DNA from 2 places in the Pseudarthrobacter sp. NIBRBAC000502771 genome. Region 2 is predicted to be linked to the other one. Evidence: riboswitches for the same ligand, from Rfam matches in the RefSeq annotation. Region 2 holds a riboswitch; the other holds the start of a gene.
What was found. Region 2 has a riboswitch for S-adenosylmethionine ahead of NIBR502771_RS06865 (DUF1737 domain-containing protein). Riboswitches for the same ligand answer to the same signal wherever they lie in the genome.
Positions count from the first base shown of each region.

Region 1: it holds a riboswitch for S-adenosylmethionine, as region 2 does, so the genes downstream of both, NIBR502771_RS12395 (aminotransferase class V-fold PLP-dependent enzyme) here and NIBR502771_RS06865 (DUF1737 domain-containing protein) in region 2, are expected to answer to the same signal.

Region 1 covers NZ_CP041187.1:2,643,572-2,651,050, reverse strand. Annotated here, with positions in the region: gene aroA (3-phosphoshikimate 1-carboxyvinyltransferase) at 1-605, shown strand, start outside; gene rsgA (ribosome small subunit-dependent GTPase A) at 589-1,704, shown strand; gene hisN (histidinol-phosphatase) at 1,749-2,561, shown strand; SAM riboswitch class IV at 2,714-2,827, shown strand; gene NIBR502771_RS12395 (aminotransferase class V-fold PLP-dependent enzyme) at 2,864-4,279, shown strand; gene NIBR502771_RS12390 (class I SAM-dependent methyltransferase) at 4,364-5,122, shown strand; gene NIBR502771_RS12385 (metal-dependent transcriptional regulator) at 5,170-5,880, shown strand; gene NIBR502771_RS12380 (hypothetical protein) at 5,928-6,305, shown strand; gene NIBR502771_RS12375 (S1C family serine protease) at 6,350-7,333, opposite strand.
Region 2 covers NZ_CP041187.1:1,463,319-1,470,797, forward strand. Annotated here, with positions in the region: gene NIBR502771_RS06850 (glutamate--cysteine ligase) at 1-678, shown strand, start outside; gene NIBR502771_RS06855 (O-succinylhomoserine sulfhydrylase) at 807-2,015, opposite strand; gene NIBR502771_RS06860 (rhodanese-like domain-containing protein) at 2,016-2,426, opposite strand; gene NIBR502771_RS06865 (DUF1737 domain-containing protein) at 2,423-2,698, opposite strand; SAM riboswitch class IV at 2,712-2,827, opposite strand; gene opgC (OpgC domain-containing protein) at 2,994-5,462, shown strand; gene NIBR502771_RS06875 (hypothetical protein) at 5,579-5,833, opposite strand; gene NIBR502771_RS06880 (TetR/AcrR family transcriptional regulator C-terminal domain-containing protein) at 6,059-6,763, shown strand; gene NIBR502771_RS06885 (pyridoxamine 5'-phosphate oxidase family protein) at 6,803-7,270, opposite strand; gene NIBR502771_RS06890 (aminodeoxychorismate lyase) at 7,331-7,479, opposite strand, start outside.

The DNA.
Region 1 (7,479 bases), 1.2 Mb from region 2:
AGGACCTCTCCAACGCTGGGCCGTTCCTGGCAGCGGCCCTGGCATCGCGGGGCACCGTCCGCATCCCCAACTGGCCCACGGAAACGCAGCAGGTGGGCGACCTCTGGCGCGGCATCCTCACCCGGATGGGAGCCACGGTCACCCTGGAGGACGGACTCCTGACCGTCACCGGGGGCCCAGAAATCAAGGGCGGCGACTTCGCCGACACCAGTGAACTGGCTCCTACGGTCGCGGCACTCTGTGCCCTTGCCACGGGGCCTTCCCGGCTCAGCGGAATCGCCCACCTTCGCGGGCACGAAACTGACCGGCTCGCCGCGCTGGTCACCGAGATCAACCGGCTCGGCGGCGACGCCGAGGAAACCAGCGACGGCCTGGTCATCCGGCCAGCGCCGTTGCACGCCGGCGTCGTCCACAGCTACGCCGACCACCGCATGGCCACTGCCGGGGCAATCCTGGGCCTCTCGGTAAGCGGCGTCCAGGTGGAGGAGATCGCCACTACCGCCAAGACCATGCCCGACTTCCCGCAGCTGTGGGCCGGCATGCTGGCCCAGGCTGCTCCCGAGGTACCGCGGCCGGAAGAGCGTGGCAGTGGCGCGGAGCACTGACTCCTGGGACGAATCCGACGTCCGGATCCGCCCCAGCAAGAAAGGTTCCCGTCCCCGCACCAAAGACCGGCCCAGCCATGACGACGCCGTTACCGGGCGGATCATTACGGTTGACCGCGGCCGGTACACGGCAGTGGTGGGCGAGGACTCGGACAACGAGCGCATCGTCATCGCAGCGCGTGCCCGTGAACTCCGCCGGTCACCTGTCGTTGCGGGAGACTTCGTCTCGCTCGTGGGGGACGTGTCAGGCGCGCCGGACACGCTGGCCCGCCTGGTGAAAATCCAGGACCGCCACACCCTCCTGCGCCGGAGCGCCGACGATACCGACCCCGTGGAGCGGGCCGTGGTGGCCAACGCGGACCAGCTGGTCATCGTCGTGGCGGCTGCCAACCCGGAACCCCGCACCGGGTTCATCGACCGCGCCCTGGTGGCTGCCTACGACGCCGGGATCGAGCCGATCCTGCTGGTCACCAAGGCCGACGTCAAGGACCCCGCCGAGCTCCTCTCCAATTACACGCACCTGGACTTCCCGGTGATCATCAGCAAGACCGCCGACGCGCAGGCTTCCGGGATCGACGCACGCTCTGACGACGGCCTCTCCGCCCGGCTGGACAGCACTGCGGTTGCGGCCCTCCGCGCCCACCTCGACGGCAGGGTCACCGTGATGCTGGGGCACTCCGGCGTGGGCAAGTCAACCATGGTGAACGCGCTGACCGGTGCCGAGCGGGCCACCGGCGGCGTCAACGCCGTAACCGGACGTGGCCGCCACACGTCGTCGTCGGCCCTGGCCCTGCGCCTGGCTGACGCGCCGGCCGGAAGCTGGATCATTGACACCCCCGGTATCCGTTCCTTCGGACTGGCCCATGTGGACCCGGACCGGATCCTGCGCTCCTTCCCGGACCTCTCTCCCGGCATCGAAAACTGTGAACGCGGGTGCAAGCACACGGCAAACGCGGTGAACTGCGGCCTCGACGACTGGGTGGCAGGCGGGCACGCAGGTCCCACCGGCCCGGCACGCCTGGCGTCGCTCCGGCGGCTGCTCGGCACGGATCCGCGCATGGAAGCACAGGAAACCAAAGAGCTCGGCAGCGTCAACTGACGCGTTCTCCCGGCAGAAGCGTCCGCAGACGGTAGTTTGTAACCATGATCCAACCCGCTTCGAGCTACAACGATGACCTGCGCCTGGCCCATGTCCTGGCCGACTCCGTGGATGACCAGACCATGAGCCGCTTCAAGGCCCTGGACCTCCACGTTGAGACCAAGCCGGACCTGACGCCCGTCACCGACGCCGACAAGGCAGCCGAGGAAGCCATCCGCGGCCAGCTCTCCCGCTCCCGGCCCCGCGATGCCGTCCTGGGCGAGGAGTTCGGCAGCACCGGGCACGGTTCACGGCGCTGGATCATCGATCCCATTGACGGGACAAAGAACTTTGTCAGGGGCGTCCCGGTCTGGGCCACCCTGATCGCCCTGGTGGACGAAGGCGAACCCGTGGTGGGCGTGGTCAGCGCCCCGGCCCTCGGCAAGCGCTGGTGGGCGGCAAAGGGCATGGGCGCCTACATGGGCAGGTCCCTGGCGGCTGCCACCCGGCTGCGCGTCTCCAACGTGTCCAGCCTCTCCGACGCCTCCCTCTCCTACTCCAGCCTGAGCGGCTGGAAGGAACGCGGCAACCTCGACGATTTCCTCGGGCTGACCGAGGACGTCTGGCGGACCCGGGCATACGGCGATTTCTGGTCGTACTGCATGGTGGCAGAGGGCTCCGTGGACATCGCCTGCGAACCGGAACTCAACCTCTACGACATGGCTGCGCTGGTGCCGATCGTGGTCGAGGCCGGGGGCCGGTTCACCTCCCTCGAGGGCGAGGACGGACCGTTCGGCGGGAACGCGCTGGCCACCAACTCGATCCTGCACTCCGAGGTCCTGCACCGCCTCAACCCTTACCTGGACGATCTGCTGTAACTGCCGCGGTTTGCCCGCTTAGGCGAATATTGCGACGCCGGACACCTCCAGAAGGAGGTGTCCGGCGTCGTTTATTCGATATTGCGTAATAAAGCCCTTAACAATTGGCCCGGCTTCCAGCCTGGCCGCCCCATGTCCTACGCTTTTATGCAGGTCACGAGTGCCAGCGCAAAACCCCGGTTTGCTGGCCGGCAACCCTCCATTCGCGGCGGGGTGCCCCGGGTGACGACCAGGCCGGTCCGGAGTGGATGCGGCAAGCGCGGATTCCGTACGCCGGAGTCCTGTACACAAGTGAGGTCTCTGTGACAACTGCCACCGTCTCCCCCAAACCCGTCACCGAATCCGCCGTTGCTGCCGAACGCCGTGCCGCCGCCGGCCGCCCGCTCGCTGCAGTCACCGGGGCCGAAATCCAAGCACCACTGATAACCGGCGGCCACGTGCGGTACGCCAACCTTGATTACGGGGCATCGGCCCCTGCACTCTCCGTGGTGTCCGCCTACCTCAACGAGATCCTGCCCTACTACGCCAGCGTCCACCGCGGGGCCGGGTACGCCTCCCAGATCAGCACCTCCGTGTACGAGAACGCACGCAGCATCGTCCGGGACTTCGTGGGCGGCCGGCCGGACGATTCGGTCATCTTCACCCGGAACACCACCGATTCGCTGAACCTCCTGGCGGGCTGCCTGCCCCGGACGGACGGACGGACCGCCGGGGACGTCCTCTACCTGGACATCGAGCACCACGCCAACCTCCTGCCGTGGCAGGGCGTCCCGCACCGCAGCATCGTTGCCGCGGACACCATCGCCGGCACCCTTGAGGCCGTCCGCGCCGAACTCGAACAGGGCGGCGTCAGCCTCCTGGCCGTCACCGGCGCCTCCAACGTCACCGGCGAGATCCTCCCCATCCGGGCCCTGGCCGCGCTGGCCCACCAGCACGGCGCCCGGATCGTGGTGGACGCGGCCCAGCTCGCGCCGCACCGCCGGGTGGACATCAGCGCGGACGACGTCGACTACCTCGCCTTTTCCGGCCACAAGCTGTACGCGCCGTTCGGCGCGGGTGTCCTGGTAGGCCGGCCTGACTGGCTGGATTCCGGCGTCCCGCACCTCGCCGGCGGCGGGGCCGTCAAGGAAGCACGGCTCGACGGCGTCAGCTGGGCCACCGGCCCGGCCCGCCACGAAGGAGGCTCACCGAACGTCCTCGGCGCCGCCACCCTGGCACGCGCCACGCAGGTCATCGCCGAACTCGACCAGGACAGGTGGCATGCGCACGAGTCCGCGATCCGGTCCTTCCTGGTGGAGGGCCTCCAGGAAATCGACGGCGTCACCGTCCACCAGATCTTCAAGGACACCAATCCGGAAACGGACACCATCGGCGTGGTCAACTTCTCCGTCGAGGGCTACGACGCAGGGCTGGTGGCCGCCTACCTTTCCGCAGAGCACGGGGTGGGCCTGCGTGACGGACGTTTCTGCGCCCATCCCCTGCTGAAGCGCCTGGGCCTGCCGTCCGGCTCCCTCCGGGCGAGTTTCGGCGTGGGCTCGCGGCTGGAGGATGCTGAACGCCTCCTTGCCGGTATCCGGGCTTTGCGCAGCAACGGACTCGGGTGGGACTACGTGGTGGACGCGGGCCGCTGGGTGCCCGCCAACGACTTCCGCACCTACCCGCACTGGGCACCCAATACCCCCGGGACGGCCGGCGCGGCCCCCTGCCTCGACGACTAGCGGGGTAACGGCGGCTGCCTGCAGGCACCGGCCATGCGGTAAATTCGAAGGACATCCGCAGGCAGCACCGGAAGGAGGCCACGCGTGGTTCGGGGTGGCCCCAGGCTTGATCACGGCCGGCGCACGGAGCTCGGGCAGAGCTTCCAGGACGGCGGCCGCCACTACCAGCGCGTCCGCCCCGGCTATCCGGCGGAATCCGCACGGTGGCTGGTGCCTGCCGGGGCCCGTGACGCCCTGGACGTCGGGGCGGGTACCGGTAAATTCACCGCCTTGCTGCTGGCCATGGGACTGGATGTCACAGCCGTCGATCCTTCTGCGGACATGCTCGCCCAGCTGAAGGCCCACTGCCCGGCCGCCACGGCTGCGGCGGGGACGGCCGAGGCCACAGGCCTTCGGGACGCGGCCTTCGACGTGGTCACCGTTGCCCAGGCGTGGCACTGGTGCGATCCCCTCGCTGCGAGCACCGAACTGGCCCGCGTCCTGCGCCCGCACGGAACCCTGGGCCTGGTCTGGAACCAGCTGGACACCTCTGTCCCCTGGGTGCACCGGCTCTCCCGGATCATGCACGCCGGCGACGTCTACCGGCCCGGCCACAAGCCCGTCGTCGGGCCCGAATTCCACGGGCTTGAGGGGCATGTGACGCACTGGCAGGACCGGGTGACCACCAGTGACCTGATGGAGCTCACCAAATCGCGCAGCTACTACCTGCGGGCCGGTGAGGCGACGCGGGCGAAGGTCCTTGCCAACCTGGACTGGTACCTGCACGAACACCTGGCCCATGCTCCGGGGCAGGAACTCGACCTCCCCTACCTGACGCTGGCCTGGCGCGCCGCTAAGGCCTGACCCGGGGCCGCCCCTGCCGGACCGGCCAAACCGGTAGGCTTGGACCTGTGAAGACCAGCGCGCCCTCCTCCTCGATCGAGGACTACGTCAAGGTCATCTATTCATTCACTGAATGGCAGGACAAGCCCATCACGTCCTCCCAGCTGGCACAGCGGCTGGGCGTGGCGAATTCCTCTGTGTCGGAGATGGTCCGCAAGCTGAAGGACCAGGGGCTGGTGGACCACAAGCCCTACAGCGCAGTCACCCTGACCGATTCCGGCCTGCGCCTGGCCCTGTCAATGGTCCGGCGCCACCGGCTCATCGAGACCTACCTCGTCCAGCGTCTTGGCTACAGCTGGGACGAGGTCCACGATGAAGCCGAACAGCTGGAGCACGCGGTCTCGGATACGTTCATCGAACGCGTCGCCGCCAAACTCGGAAACCCGGAACGGGACCCGCACGGCGATCCCATTCCCACCGCGGACGGCCAGGTGCTGATGCCCAGCGCCCATCTCCTCGCCGGGCTGGACCAGGGGCACAGCGGAAAAATCACCCGTATCAGCGATGACAATCCTGAGCTCCTGCGGTATCTCGCCGCGCAGGACATCGATCTCGACGCCGAGGTTGAGGTGCTGGGTCGGCGCCCGTTCGGTGGTGCACTGATGGTGCGCATCGCCGGCCCCGGCGGCACCCGCGACTTCGACCTTGCGGATGAGATCGCCTCGGCGTTGTGGGTCTCCACCGAAACGCCCCACCCCGGCTGCATCCTGGGAAGCTGAATCACCGGGGCACGCCGATTTGGCCGCCTCCCGTATCGTGGAACGTGATGATCAGCAGACGCGACGCAGCAATAACCCTGGATGTTCCCCTTGAGATGGCGCAGCGCCATGGCCTGCCGAAGTGGATGTCTGAGGCCGAGCTCCGCAGCATCCTGGACAATCCCCCGCCCTGGCTGGTGCAGTCACGGGCCAACCGCACCGGCAAACGGCCCGTCTGGGTGCACCTTGAGTGCGCCGTGTGCGGGTACGAGGAGGCTGCCCGGCCCAAGAAGTGGTGGCCGGACTTCACCTACGTGGTGTGCGGGCACCACGCGCCGTCCGAGGTTCCCGCCGTGCGTCCCGGGTGCGTGCGCAGCGAGTACGACGGCGTAGGGACGCGTTTCGTAGGCATCGCTGACGTGGAAGCCCCCCAGGCCAGCCCCTAGCCTTTCGTACGTGCCTGCCCATGGTGCCGGCCCGCCGTCGGCCGTTATCCAGCTCCGTTGGCCGTCATTTCCTCCGGAACCGCCGTCAGGTGGCGTTCTGCGCCATCGCGCAGCACGGCAAGGTTGAGCGGCTGGCCGATGGCATCGGCGAACAGCAGGCGCTGCAGGCTTTCGGCGTTGCTGACCGGGCGGCCCCCGGCCGTGACGATGACGTCCCCTGCCGACAGGCCTGCCTTGTCTGCAGGCGACCCGGGCAGTACCTCTACGACGCGGAGCCCTTCACGCAGCCCGGTGCGGATCACGGCGCTGGATCCGAGCTGCATCGGGGTACTCACCAGGCCCAGGTACGCGCGGCGCACCCTTCCGTCTGACAACAGCGCGGAGATGATCCTGCGGGTGGTCGCGTTGATCGGAATTGCCAGTCCCAGGCCGGCTCCGGCCACTGCGGTGTTGATGCCCACGATCCTGGCGTGAGTATCCGCCAAGGCACCGCCGGAGTTGCCGGGGTTCAGTGCCGCATCGGTCTGGATGACGTCCTCGATGACCCGCCGGTTACCGCCCGACCAGACTGGAATGGCCCTGCCCAGCCCGCTGACCACCCCCGCGGTCACCGAACCGGCCAAGCCCAGCGGGTTGCCCACGGCCACCACCAGCTGCCCGACCCGGAGGGATTCCGCCGCGCCGAACACGGCGGGCCGGATTCGCGGCCGCGAACCGTGCACCACCGCAAGGTCGGACAAGGGGTCCGCGCCAACGAGTTCCAGCTCCATCCTGCTGCCGTCGCCGAAGACCGCGAAGCCGTGCCGGGTGCCGGCCACCACGTGGGAATTGGTGAGCAGGTAGCCGTCCTCGGTGAAGAGGACGGCCGAACCTGCTCCCACCCGGGCCCGGCCATTGCGGCGCTGCGCCGTCATCTCGATTGCTGCCACGTGGGGCGTCACGGCAGCTGCCACCCGCATCACTGTCTGCGAGTACGAGTCCAGGACATCGTCATTGTCCGCTGTTGTTGGTACCTGCGCCTGGTCCATGGCGCACCTCCGGCTTTGAGTGCCGCTTCCGGCTGTTCCGTGCCCTCTGGGGCCCTTACGGGAATCAACGGTGGACGGCCTGGATCCAGTCCCGTCGCGGCTACGCCTAGGGTGAACGCCCCAGCAGTGCACACCCGCGCTCCAGG
Region 2 (7,479 bases):
GGTTTCGAAAGCTACCGGACCCAGGCCTGGAACCGCTGGCCCACTGCGGGCCCGGCAGGTATTTACGGGACGTATCCCGCGTACCGCCGCGTGGTGACCCGGCTGCTGGACAGCGGCGTCATGCTCGATGAGGGCATGCTGTATTTCGACGCCCGTCTCTCCCGGAACCATCCGACGGTGGAAGTGCGGGTGGCGGACGTGTGCCTCCGTGCCGGGGACGCAGCCCTCATCGCGGTGCTGGTACGGGCATTGGTGGAATCCGCGGGCCGGGAATGGCGCGAGGACGTGGATCCCGCGCCCGTACCCACAGTCCTGCTGCGGATGGCGTCCTGGCAGGCCAGCAGCGCCGGGCTGAGCGGCGAACTCCTGGACTTCGGCAACTTCAGGCCCGCACCGGCCGCGGACGTGGTCCGTTCCCTGGTGGACTACCTTGCCCCCGTCCTGGCCGAACAGGGGGAGCTGGCCCTGGCCAGGCAGGGGGTGGAGGACATCATTTCCCGCGGAACCGGGGCCGCTGAACAGCGCCGTGCCCGCGACAAGGCCCTGGCGGGGCAGCCGCCTGAGGACATGGGGTTCGGTGCCGTGGTGCGGCAGGCCGTCCACCTGACGATGCGCGACACGCTGGACCTGTCAGACATGGCGGACACGCCCGAGCTGCTGCGCGTGCGGCAGGCCTGACCTGCCGCTTGGGTTGCCGGTCCGCGGCATGCATATTCCTTTTCGACGCGCACACTCCTTTGCGCACGCCACATTCCGTGCGCGCCAGGGAATCCGCGCGTCGAAAACGGGGAGGCGCGTCGAAAAGGCTAGATCTGCTTCAGCGCCTGCTCGAGGTCACGGAGGAGGTCCTCCGGGTCCTCGAGCCCTACCGAGAGCCGCACCACGCCGTCGCTGAGCCCAATGGCGGCCCGCCCCTCCGGGCCCATGGCGCGGTGGGTGGTGGTGGCCGGGTGCGTGATCAGGGACTTGGCATCACCGAGGTTGTTGGAAATATCGATGATCCGCAGCCCGTCCAGGAGGGCGAATGCCGCTTCCTTGCCGGAACGCCCGCCGGTCGGGGCCAGTTCGAAGGTCAGGACCGTTCCGCCGGCACTCATCTGCTTAGCGGCCAGCCCGTACTGCGGGTGCGACTTCAGGAGCGGATACTTCACCCAGCCCACCGCCGGCTGTTCCTCCAGCCATTCAGCCAGCCGCAGCGCGGTGGCGGACGAGTGGTTGACGCGCAGGCCCATGGTTTCCAGGCCCTTGGTCAGGACCCAGGCGTTGAAGGCGGACAGTGCGGGGCCGGTATGGCGCATCAGCTGCTTGACGGGTCCGTCGATGAATTCCTTGGTGCCCAGGATGGCACCGCCCATCACCCTGCCCTGCCCATCGATGTGCTTGGTACCCGAGTAGACGATGACGTCGGCGCCGAGGTCCCCGCAGCGCTGCAGCAGGGGAGTGGCAAAGACGTTGTCAGCCACCACGGTGGCGCCGGCCGCATGCGCCAGCTCACTGACGGCGGCGATGTCGACGATTTCCTGCATGGGGTTGGACGGGGACTCGAAGAAGACGGCGGTGGTGGGCTTGGACAGGGCTTCGCGCCACTGGTCCAGGTCCGGACCGTCCACGAAGACCGTTTCCACACCCCAGCGCGGGAGGATCTCGTTCAGGATCACAAAGCACGAACCGAACAGCGAACGGGCAGCCACCACGCGGTCGCCGGCAGCCAGCAGGGCACCCAGCGCGGTGAACACGGCAGACATGCCCGACGCCGTCGCAAAGCAGGCTTCGGTGCCTTCCAGCAGCCTGAGCCGTTCCTGGAAGGTGGCAACGGACGGGTTGCCGTAGCGGGAGTAGACAAAGCGCTCGTCCTCGCCGGTGAACGCGCGTTCAGCTGCAGCAGCGGATTCGTAGACGAACCCGGAGTTCAGGAAGATGGCCTCGGACGTTTCCTGGAAGTTGGAGCGGTCCAGGCCGCCGCGGACTGCCTGCGTATCGGGGTTCCAGCCGGGGGCGTCTGGGTTGAAGGTCACTTAGTTCTTTCCGAGGTTGGTGGGGAGGCCGCGGTTCTTCCAGCCGTTGACGGTACGTTCGCCGTAGCGGTCCGGCTCGCCTTCGAAGCCCTCCAGCACGTTGTAGGCCTTAAAACCGGCCTGGGTGGCGGCCGTTGCAGCCGCGATGGACCGCTGGCCGGAGCGGCAGAGGAAGAGCAGTTCCGCCTGGGGATCCTCCGGCGCCTGCGCCTGGAGGTCCTTGACGAAGTCGGGATTGGGGATGCCGCCGGGGAAGGTCCACTGGATGAACAGGGGATCGTTGTCCGTGGCCTTGGTGTCCGGGATGCCGATGTGGGCCCATTCGCCCTCGGTGCGGACGTCCACCAGGATGGCGCCCTTCTCCAGCTTGGCCCATGCTTCCTGGGGCGTCAGGTCTCCGGCGTAGCTCATGCGTGGCCCTCGCCGTCGAAATCGCCTTCAAGGCCGGCGTCGAGCTGGTCCACCGCTGTGGCGACGGCGGCATCGGCTGAGGCGATCGCGGCCGGAAGGACGATTGCCTGCGCCACGATGACGCTGGTGCCGTTGAAAGTGGCTGCCGGGCTGCCGTGCAGCACGTAGCCGTCGGCGAGTGCGGCGGAGATCCGCTCGCAGAATTCACGGGTGTCCGCGCCGGTTATCAGGCGGTAGGACAGTCTTTCGTCAAGGGCGGGTGCGTCGGACACGACGGATCTCCTTCTCTCACGCTTGCAGCTCGAATCGGTCGATATGCCGAGTATTCACCTGAGGCACCCCGCCGCGAAAGGGAGGGTTGCCGACCGGCAAGTCAGGGCTTGGCGCCGGTACTCATTACTCCCCAAAAACGTAACACCTGCCGCGCCAAGCCGCATCGCCGACGTCGTCATGTTCCGTCATTGAGCTGCCCGCCATGCGGCACGTAGCCTGCTGCGGACCGATAAGGTTCATACCGGGGGCGCCGCCCCGTATCCAGAGCAATGAGTACCGGGGGTCCTTGTCAGCATGCGGGCACACGTATCGCACCACCGCGCCGCCATCCGGCGTAACCGTCCGCGTTCCGCCGCGTCCTTCCTGGCCGCGGTTCTCATCGCCCTCCTGGCAGTGGTGGCCCCGGCAGCCCCGGCGCAGGCGGCCGGCCCCGCGCCGGACAAGGGCAAACCCTGGCTGGGGGCGGTCCTCGAATGGGGTGAGGATACCGCCGCTGGCTTCAGCGACCGGCTGGGCGCAACCCCGGCGCTCTACGGCCATGACATCACCATGCCCTACCGCGAATCCGAGCGGAATGACATAGGGGGCTTCCTGCAGCAGACCGCAGCGAAGGGCGCCCACGCCATGCTCACGGTCAAGCCGTCCGTGCCGCTGGACCAGCTCGGCGCCGCGGAGGCGGAAGCGTTCGCAGCGCAGGTGCGCGACCTGACCGCGGGATTCAAGGGCCAACTGCTGGTCCGCTTTGCCCCCGACATGAACGCCAGCTGGGTGGCCTGGGGCCAGCAGCCGGCTGCGTACCGGCAGGCTTTCCAAGCGGTGTCGGCAGCCTTCAGGAAGGACGACGGCGGCCGGGCCACCATGGTGTGGGCGCCCTACCTGGGGAAGGACTACCCCTTCGACCGGAACAGGAATGCGCCACAGCCGGGAAGCGACGGGTTTTCCCTCCTGGATACAAATGGGGACGGAACCTGGAACGGGAGCGACAGCGCCTATGCCCCGTATTACCCGGGCGACGACGCGGTGGACTGGGTGGGGTTGGCCGCCTACCATGACGACACTGCCGGCGCGGCCGCCGTCAACTCCCTGCCGCACGCCGGCGAACTCGAAGACATGCTGACGGCCTCCGGCAACGAAAACTTCTACGGCACCTACGCCGAAGGACACAAAAAGCCCTTCCTGCTCCAGACCTCGGCCTTCTACAGCCCTGCATCCGGCGGGGCGCCCGAGGCGGACATCAAAACGCGCTGGTGGGACCAGGTGGTGGCAACTGCCACCTCTCCGCATTTCGCCGGAACGGCCGCCGTGGTGTGGGACGAACGGACCAGCACGCGGGACACCGGCGTAGCAAGCATCAGCTGGCTGCTCACGGGAAGCCCGGACATCGCCAAAACTGCCCTGGACCGGCTGAAGGCATCGCCCATGGTCACCGGGCCTGTCACGGATGTGGCGTCCGCAGGCACGTATGTCCGCGCCAACACACTTACGGGCGCCGCCCCGTGGACCGTTGCTGCCGCCATGGTCATCCTCCTGGTGGCCCTGTGGCAGGTTCCGCGCCGGATCAACGCTGCCACGGCCTGGAGTTACCAGGATCCTTCTGCCAGGGATTCGCGGGTGGACCTGCTGCGCGGAATGGCCATTGTCTTCGTGGTGGTCAACCACCTGGGCATGGCCTCGCTGTTCCAGCTGCTCACCCAGGAGGCGGTGGGCTTCGTATCAGGCGCTGAGTTGTTTGTCCTGTTCTCCGGCCTGGTGGTGGGCATGGTGTACGGCCCCAAAGCGAAGGAGGATTTCGGCCGGGTGGTGGACCTGACGTCCCGCCGTGCCGGGAAGCTCTATGTCACTGCCCTGGCCGTGCTGGTCGGCGTCTTCCTGCTGTCGCTGCTCCCGTTCTTCCACACCGAGGCCCTGACCACGTTCGTGGACCAGGGAACCGGCGGCGCCGGGCACAGCGGCGCGGGCCGGACCTACGACCTGTACGCGGGCATGTCGTCGCTGTTCCAGTTCCCCGTGCCGCCGCAGGTGCTTCCGGCCATCGTGCTGCTGCAGTTCGGGCCCTGGCAGTTCAACGTCATGGGCCTTTACGTGGTACTCCTGCTGGCCAGCCCCCTGATCCTGGCGGCACTCAACCGCGGCAAGGCCATCTGGGTGTTGCTGGCATCCCTGGCCGTGTATGCGGTCGGGGCCGTAACCAGGTTCAGGCTCCTGCCATCGCAGTTCGAGGATTCGTTCCCCCTGCTGGTATGGCAGGTACTCTTTGTCCTCGGCCTGGTTGTCGGCTACCACCGCCGCAGCATAGTCGCCTGGCTGTCGGCGCACACCTGGGTGGTGGCAGCCTGCACCGCAGCGGCGTTCGCGCTGGCCTTCCTGTCCTGGGGCAACCCGTACCTGGCCAACAACTATGACGTCCGGCTGGCGCTCATGCCGGACGCCGCCTACCGGGCCATGTATGACGCGCTGTTCGGCCGGACCTACGTGGCGCCCGGCCGCCTGCTCAACGTCCTGGTCTTGGTGGTGGCCGCCTACGCCTTCCTTAGCGCCTACTGGAAACCCGTGCAGCGGGCCCTGGGCTGGTTCCTGATCCCGCTGGGCCGCGCCACGCTCTACGTATTCATCATGCACGTGGTGCTGATCGCCGTCGTGGCCAACATCCCGGCGCTGCAGCAGCAGAGCATCTTCCTCAACACCGTCGCCTACGCCGTGGTGCTGGGCCTTCTGTGGGTGATGGTCCGGACCAGGTTCCTCTTCCGGATTATTCCCACCTAGGCGGCAGCGGGGACGTCCCGGGGCATGAAAAATGCTGTGGCACATTCGTCAAGTGCCACAGCATCTGGTGGTGGGGCACCGGTTACCCGGCGCCCCGTCCGACGACCCGTTGGGGCTTAGACCAGCCGCGGGTAACTGGTCATGATGTAGTCCGCCGCGGCAGGCCCCTTCATGCGCAGTCCGTTCCGGCGGGCGGAGACCCGGTGTTTCATGGCAGCCCAGAAGCTGGACTCGGTGCCGGCCGGCTGCTCGTTGACAAAGCACCAGCTGGTGTACAGGCCAAAGAGGCGGTCACGGTCGAGGCTTGATTCGGAGGCCTGGTCGGCGTAGGTGGCTTCGTGGAGGAAAAGATCAAACTGCGAATTGGCCATGACGGCGTCCCTTCGCTCGGTGCGCGGTGCCGCCGTTCGGCTACAGCAGCAAAACCCTCGATGCCCTGCACGGGGGCGGTGGGTCTGTAGGTTCGATCCCATCAGGAGAACTTGGGAATATCAGCGATCTTGAGGCATGTCTACGCTGTAGACTTTACTCGTAGACTACAACTGAGGCAACCGTATTGAATAAATCAGCCGGTTGCCCCCAGTAAGGATCAAATAATGACTTCAGCCAATACTTCGGGAACGGCGGCCACCAAGCCGAGGCTGAGCAGGGACCTGGTACTGGCCAAAGCGCTGGAGCTGGTGGACGCCGAGGGCCTGGACGCGCTGACCATGCGCCGCCTTGGGCAGGAGCTTGGCCGGGACCCGATGAGCCTTTACCGCTATGCCCAGAACCGTGCAGCTTTGTTGGATGGAGTTACGGAGTTGGTGCTCAACCAGCTCCGCATCCATCCGGAGGACCCCGACTGGAAGGCCCAGCTGCGCGGGATTGCCCATGGCCTGCGAACGCTTGCCCTCCAGCACCCCAATGTTGTGCCGCTGCTGGTCACCCGGCCCCTGTCCACGCCCCTCGGCCTTAGGCCGCTGGGCACGCTGCGTCCCTTGGAACAGATCCTGTCCCTTCTCGGCGCTGCAGGATTCGGTGCGGCCGATGCACTCCACGTCTACCGCGCCTACTACGGCTTCCTCTACGGACACATCCTGAACGAACTGCAGGAGTACGTGGTGGACCCTGAAGAGAACGAGGTGCTGCTGCGGCTGGGGCTCCACCGGCTGCCCGCGAAGGAGTTCCCCAAGCTCCGTGCACTGGCTCCGGCCCTGTCTGAGTACGACGGCGAGGCGGAGCTTGACCAGGGACTTGGCATCCTGCTGTCCGGGCTGGAAGCCCAGCTGTCGCGCCAGGCGGCCGGCCCCGCCGCCTGACGCTCCGGGCCTTGTGGAGGCGGTATTACCGGGCGTGGCCTATTCGAAGGACGCCCGACGACGGTCCTGCAGGCGGGTGTTCCAGATGTCCGGCTTGTTGACGCGGAACCGGCGCCCCGTCAGGGCTTTGGCGTTAAGCCGGACGTAGTTGGCCTTTTCGCCCGGCTGCCAAGGTTCCAGGCCCAGCCCGTCCACGGCATCTTTCACGCCCTGGTCCTCGATGATCTCCGTTTCGCCGCGCACCACCACGCTCCACGCCTGTTCCGAGGCAGGGTCGTAGCCGTCGATTTCCAGGGCCGCCGGACGTTCCATCCGGGCGCCCCACAGCTTTGAACCGGGCGCGGTGCGGAAGACGATGCTGCGCAGGTGGACAGCGTAGTTCACGGGGAAGATCTCGGGATGTTCGTCTACCACAATGGCCAACCTGCCCACCGTGTCGTTGTCGAGGAGTTCCCAGCAGTCGTCGAAGGACAGGTTTTCAATCTTCGGCAGGTTTCGCGAGTCCATGGTCCACACCTTACGGGTGTTGCGGGAGCGGGAAAAGGGATTGCGCCGCTTGTTGCGCCGCTACTGGATGCCGGCGAAAAGCTCACCCAACTCCGCGGTCAGTTCCTTCTGGAGGGCCGGGGTGCCGATCTCCTTGCCATCGATCCTGTTCACGGGGGCAAGCAGGCGGACGCTCGAAATCAGCCAGACCGCGTCAGCGTCCATGAGGT